2 regions of the Lysinibacillus sp. 2017 genome follow, and region 2 is predicted to be linked to the other one. Evidence: a T-box and tRNA genes for the amino acid it is inferred to sense, from the RefSeq annotation. Region 2 holds a T-box; the other holds one or more tRNA genes.
What was found. A T-box is a leader RNA that pairs with one kind of tRNA and senses whether it is charged. The one in region 2 lies ahead of DCE79_RS12610 (valine--tRNA ligase), so its partner is inferred to be a tRNA-Val.

Region 1 (3,419 bases), 1.0 Mb from region 2:
TCCTCCTATAAATTGTTTAACTGCTTGCGTAAAGCTTCTCGTCCACGATGGATACGTGTTTTCACAGTACCGAGTGGCATATCTAAAATTTCACTAATCTCTTGAAGTGATAATTCCTCAATATATTTTAAAACGATTACCGAACGATATTTATCAGGCAAGCGACTAATTTCATACTGAATACGATCTTGAAGCTCCATTTGTTCTACAGCCTCTTCTGGAAGCTGTTCGTCTGCAGCGATTTGTGAATACATATCTAACCCCTCTGTACCCGCAACTTCTGCATCTAAATAATAATCTGGCTTCTTTTTTCGAATGCGGTCGATACATAGATTCGTCGCAATCCGATAGAGCCAAGTCGAAAATTTTCGTTTTTGGTCGTACGAATGAAGATTAATATATGCACGAATAAAAGCCTCTTGTGCAATATCTTCAGCTTCTTGTTTGTTGCCAAGCATACGGTAACACACCTGGTACAGCTTGTGCTGGTAGAGGTTAACAATATCGGCATATGCGTTTTGATCACCTTTAAGCACTTGTTTTATTCTTTTATTCACTAACGCATCCATTTGTCTTTCCTCTCCACCTTTTTAGCTGTTCTATATTTACGTATGGGTTTTAAAAAGGTTTCGTTTTAAATAAATAAATTCTTTTTAACCATCGTTAAATACGTACTATCATTATAGCAAAATTTTTTCTGCTTGATTGGGTATTTTCCGAATATTCATACCAAAGTTTCACCAAATAATGATCCTATCAGCGCAACTGCCACGTCTGCTGTTTTATTAAGCTCATCTAAAATCGGATTCACCTCAACAAATTCAGTAGATGTCAGTAATCCTGACTCTTGAATCATTTCCATAGCTAAATGACTTTCACGATACGTAATTCCTCCAGCTACGGGAGTCCCCACTCCAGGAGTGTATAGTGGATCTAACGCATCTAAATCCAGCGATAAATGCAAACCATCAATTTGTCGTGCACGGAAATATTTCATGGTTTCTTCCATTACATGTGTCATCCCTAAGCGGTCAATCTCATGCATTGTATATATTTTAATCCCACACTCTTTAATTAATGCTCTTTCTCCTTCATCTATCGAACGTCCACCAATAATAACAATGTTCTCCTGTTTAATTTTTGGCGCCATATGTAAAATTGACGTTAAACGCTCATGACCAAGGCCCAGACTTGTTGCAAGTGGCATCCCATGAATATTGCCTGACGGTGTCGTATCTGGTGTATTTAAATCGGCATGTGCATCAAACCAAATCACACCCATATTTTCATATCTTGTCGACAGCCCTGCTAGCGTCCCAATCGCGATACTATGATCGCCCCCTAAAACAAGTGGCATTCGCTGCTTTTGTAAAACAGCCTGAACCTTCTCTGCTAATGCGGTACTTACATTAACAACCTCATCTAAATTAAGGAGCTTCTCATCTTGTTGTTCGGTAACAGCTGGATCTAATACTTGAATATTGCCTTCGTCTTCTACATCGTAGCCAAGCGCCGCTAATCTAGCTTGCAATCCTGCATAACGAATCGCACTTGGCCCCATGTCCACCCCTCGTCGTTGTTGTCCATAATCACATGGTACCCCAATAATTGAAACATATTTATTTTCCATGTTTGTCATCCCCTTAGATCTGCTTATTATGTTTCATACAGGCTCAGCTCTTCTCAGCTCATAATTCTCACTCTATTGAAATTTCGAGATTCAGCATGGATTTTCCTTTTTAAACGCAAAAAATCCTTTACCTAATTTTCATTAAGTAAAGGATTGGATTTTTATATTTAAGTGCACTTCGTATATTTAAATAAAAGTGAGCCATGTAGGATTCGAACCTACGACCCTCTGATTAAAAGTCAGATGCTCTACCAACTGAGCTAATGGCTCATAAAAAGAAAAAATGGCTGGGGAACCTGGATTCGAACCAGGGCATGACGGAATCAAAATCCGTTGCCTTACCGCTTGGCTATACCCCAAACATTTAAAAGATGGTGGAGAGGGGCGGGTTCGAACCGCCGAACCCTAAGGAGCGGATTTACAGTCCGCCGCGTTTAGCCACTTCGCTACCTCTCCGACACAATATAACACTGTTAAAAATAGATGGTGGAGGATGACGGGCTCGAACCGCCGACCCCCTGCTTGTAAGGCAGGTGCTCTCCCAGCTGAGCTAATCCTCCATACTAACAAGTGTTATCAATATTCTTTTATGTAGCCTTAATAAAAATGGTGACCCGTACGAGAATCGAACTCGTGTTACCGCCGTGAAAGGGCGGTGTCTTAACCGCTTGACCAACGGGCCATTTATAATGACGTTCTCTTTAAGACAATATTTATAATATCATCATTTTTATAGCAGTGCAACCCTTTTTTAAAACTTTTTCAGAAAAATATTCTTCTTTATAAAAAAGCAAAAAAAAATGGCTCCGAAGGCAGGACTCGAACCTGCGACCTGCCGGTTAACAGCCGGATGCTCTACCAACTGAGCTACTTCGGAACGCTATTATTATGTATGTACTTGAGTGCTTCTCTTTAGTACATTTTTTATTATAGCAAGGTTTTAAATTTATACAAGCGATTTTTTTAAATAGTTTAAAAACATTTCAATATTTTTAGATTATTTAAATTAAACGAGAAGATATATGCATTTACTCCTACTAATGTAATCAATGAAGTAACTACAATTAAAGATACATAAAGCGCCTTACTTACTGTATAGTAACCCTTTTTCATCTTCAACATACGCATATGATATTAATTTTTCCTTTTCTAATTAACAATATTTCCATTAATATCACGTTTATTAAATGGAATAGATGGAATCCATTGTATAGCATAGATAAAACCTCTGCTAACCTTTTAAGCTTATAAGCTCTTATTGGAGTTCTCCGTTGTCTTTATCGATAAACCATTTCTGTATGCATGATAGTCATTAAGTTAGTTCTTATGGTCTTTACAAAGCTATTTTAACGACTAATCAATCACTTTGAATTAACAAGATCCTTATACATACCAGGATCTTCCCATCACCTCTCTATTTGTTCTATTGATGGAGTAGGTTGTTTTATATGATTCTTCGTTATTCAACGTATAACAACCCGAATTCAGCGCTTGTTACATACAGTATTCTTTTCTGCCTTTTTCATTCCTTAATTTCAATTCAGTACCACTGCTTATTTAGATTTTCATAAATGTTTCAAATTTTTCATAATAAAAAGAAGCCACCGATTTTATAATCGTTAACTTCTTCTTAGATATCTATTTAAACTACATTATGTACAATAAACTTTTAGAAAAAATAAAAAAGCCACTACTGACTGAATCAGCAGCGACTTCTTGAGCGAAGCGACGTCCTACTCTCACAGGGGGAAACCCCCAACTACCATCGGCGCTAAAGAGCTTAACTTCT
Region 2 (3,419 bases):
GGTAAGTGTTGCCAAATTTCTTCTGTTACAAATGGCATTAATGGATGTAATAAACGCATTGTATTGTCTAATACGTAAGCTAATACTGAGCGAGTTGTTAATTTCGCTGCTTCGTCTTCACCGTATAATGGTAATTTCGCCATTTCGATGTACCAAGAACAGAAGTCATCCCAGATGAAGTTGTAAAGGTGACGACCTACTTCACCGAACTCATATTTATCCGCTAATTCCGTTACATGTTCAATTGTTTCGTTTAAGCGTGTTAAGATCCATTTGTCTGCAGTAGAAAGGTCACCTGTCAAATCGATTTGTTCGAAAGTTAAGCCTTCCATATTCATTAATGCAAAGCGTGATGCGTTCCAAATTTTATTTACAAAGTTCCATGTAGACTCTACTTTTTCAGTTGTGTAACGTAAATCTTGACCTGGAGAAGAACCAGTTGCTAAGAAGTAACGTAATGAATCTGCACCATACTCAGAGATAACATCCATTGGGTCAACACCGTTACCTAGAGATTTAGACATTTTGCGACCTTCTGCATCACGCACTAAACCGTGGATTAATACGTCTTTAAATGGACGTTCGCCCGTGAATTCTTTCCCTTGGAAGATCATGCGGCTAACCCAGAAGAAGATGATGTCATAACCCGTTACTAATGTGTTTGTTGGATAGTAACGTTTGTATAATTCACTTTCTTCGTTTGGCCAATCCATTGTAGAGAACGGCCATAATGCAGATGAGAACCATGTATCTAGTACATCTTCATCTTGCGTCCAGTTTTCTTTATCAGCAGGTGCTTCTTTCCCTACATAAAGTTCGCCTGTTTCGTTGTGATACCAAGCTGGAATTTGGTGACCCCACCATAATTGACGAGAAATACACCAGTCATGGATATTTTCCATCCAACGGTTATATGTGTTTTCGAAACGATTTGGTACGAAGTTTACTTTTTCGTCCTCTTCTGCTTGCATAGCTAACGCTTGTTCAGCAAGTGGTCCCATTTTTACGAACCATTGTTTTGATAGGTAAGGTTCTACTACTGCGTTTGTACGTTCAGAGTGACCTACTTGGTGTACGTGCGGCTCGATTTCAACTAAGATACCAGCTTCTTGTAAGTCGGCAACAATTTGTTTACGGCATTCGAAACGATCCATACCTGCATATTTGCCAGCTAAATCATTCATAGTGCCGTCTTCATTCATCACTAAAATACGTTCTAAGTTATGACGGTTACCTACTTCAAAGTCGTTCGGGTCATGCGCTGGTGTCATCTTAACGATACCTGTACCGAAATCTTTATCCACATAATCATCGGCAACGATTGGAATTTCACGTCCAACAATTGGAAGGATTACTGTTTTACCTACTAAATGTGCATAACGCTCATCGTCTGGGTGTACAGCAACACCAGAGTCACCAAGCATTGTTTCTGGACGCGTTGTTGCAACACGTAACACACCAGAGCCATCTGCAAGTGGGTATTCCATATGGTAGAATGCACCTTCTACTTCTTTGTGGATTACTTCGATGTCAGATAAAGCTGTTTTGGCTGCTGGATCCCAGTTAATAATACGTTCGCCACGGTAGATTAAGCCTTTTTCATATAATTTAACGAAAACTTCTTTTACCGCTGCAGAAAGACCTTCATCTAATGTGAAACGTTCTTTTGAGTAATCTAATGCTAAACCTAATTTAGACCATTGTGAACGAATGTGAGAGGCATATTCACCTTTCCATTCCCATGTTTTCTCTAAGAATTTTTCACGACCTAAGTCGTAACGAGTAATGCCTTCACCGCGTAGTTTTTCTTCTACTTTCGCTTGTGTTGCAATCCCTGCGTGGTCCATACCTGGTAACCATAGCGCATCGTACCCTTGCATGCGTTTCATACGGATTAAAATATCTTGTAATGTTGTATCCCATGCGTGACCAAGGTGTAATTTACCTGTTACGTTTGGTGGTGGGATTACGATTGAATAAGGTTCCTTCTCGCTTTTTGGATCTGCTTCAAAAAATTTACCATTTAACCACCATTCATAGCGGCCGGCTTCTGTTGCTTGTGGATCATACTTTGTTGGCATTGTAATTTCCGTCATGATGAATCTCTCCTTTTTTTTAGAAAATAAAAAAACTCCCGTCGTCTTTTTATAAAAAAGGACGAGGGAGTTAGTTCGCGGTACCACCTTTAATTCCGTCGGGTCAAGTCAAGCGCTCGCATACTTCGTCACTTGCCTCAATCGTCCGCTCATGAACTACATGTTCAATTTGCGTCTTCATTCGGCTTCGTTCCTTGTCTGACAAGCGCTTTCTTTTGACCCTTTATAAGAGTCAAGCGCTCGCATACAAAATATACAGCTTACTATACCTAAACGGCACTTCATTCGATAACGGTGTTTAACCGGAACTTAGCTACTGTATGTTCACTAAGTCAGCTCGTAGGCTACCTTCTGTCAGTACGATGTAGAAACTTTTCAGCTACCGTTTCCTCTCTACACACCATGGTCCAACATACTCTTCCTAGTCTTCACTTCAAAATATATAGTTGCCCCTTATTTTAAGCGGTTTTACATAAAATTTCAAGTGCTACTCTTAAAAGAGATAATTTACACGAACTAAACATACGTTGTTGCATATACTTTTTAAAAGGAGATGATGAGTTTTGCGCAAAGGCTATAATCCTTATTTACTTCCTCCTTGGCTAAGAAAAATACGTTTTTTTATGAAACATTGCATCATCCCAATTACGGTATTTCAAGCGTTACGCACCATTTTTGTTCCGACAACAGGCGATATTTTTTTATTATTCTTTTTAATTGTCATTAGCTACTTGCTGATAGTTGATTTTATTTAATGAAAAGGCCGCCCAAAAAGTTTATCACTTTTTGGGCGGCCTACACGCTACCTTAATTCTACTTATTTCCATTCTTTAATTGTACTTGTACAACACTATACGCTTCCGCTAGCTGTTCAAAAAAATCAACTTCTTCTGTTGTCGTTTCTTTACCCTCTACAACAAATGACTTCACATATTCTAGGTCTACTTCTTCTACAGCAAGTTGCTTAACTTCCAATTCTATCGGTTGTTGCACAATTTCCTCTTCTACCTTCTTTTCTACTACAGGAGCTTCCTGCTTCTCTACTATTACGGCTTCTTTCTTCTCTACTATTACAGCTGCCTTCTTTTCAACTTCACAGCATACTTGCCATGTGCAAGTGCAATTAGTGCCTTTTTCAAAGCTAGCTGCCTGATCCTCTACCCTCATCGTAATTTTCTCAACATCATCACGTGGGAAGTCAATTGAAAATGGTAATGCATATTCGAAATAAGCTTGATCTTGCTCAATATCGAGATGCTCGATAAAAGTACCTTCTATAGCCTTTTCATCTTCAATTGGTATAAAATCAAATTGGACATTCCC

Region 1: it encodes a tRNA-Val, which carries the amino acid that the T-box ahead of DCE79_RS12610 (valine--tRNA ligase) is inferred to sense. The anticodon was not compared.

The regions. Positions count from the first base shown of each region.
Region 1 covers NZ_CP029002.1:3,591,938-3,595,356, forward strand. The annotation lists gene sigW (RNA polymerase sigma factor SigW) at 6-569, opposite strand; gene rocF (arginase) at 725-1,630, opposite strand; tRNA gene DCE79_RS17600 (tRNA-Lys) at 1,828-1,900, opposite strand; tRNA gene DCE79_RS17605 (tRNA-Gln) at 1,915-1,989, opposite strand; tRNA gene DCE79_RS17610 (tRNA-Tyr) at 2,003-2,086, opposite strand; tRNA gene DCE79_RS17615 (tRNA-Val) at 2,115-2,190, opposite strand; tRNA gene DCE79_RS17620 (tRNA-Glu) at 2,238-2,312, opposite strand; tRNA gene DCE79_RS17625 (tRNA-Asn) at 2,432-2,507, opposite strand; rRNA gene rrf (5S ribosomal RNA) at 3,351-3,419, opposite strand, start outside.
Region 2 covers NZ_CP029002.1:2,576,654-2,580,072, forward strand. The annotation lists gene DCE79_RS12610 (valine--tRNA ligase) at 1-2,096, opposite strand, end outside; T-box leader at 2,151-2,534, opposite strand; gene DCE79_RS12615 (hypothetical protein) at 2,660-2,851, shown strand; gene DCE79_RS12620 (alanine racemase) at 2,910-3,419, opposite strand, start outside.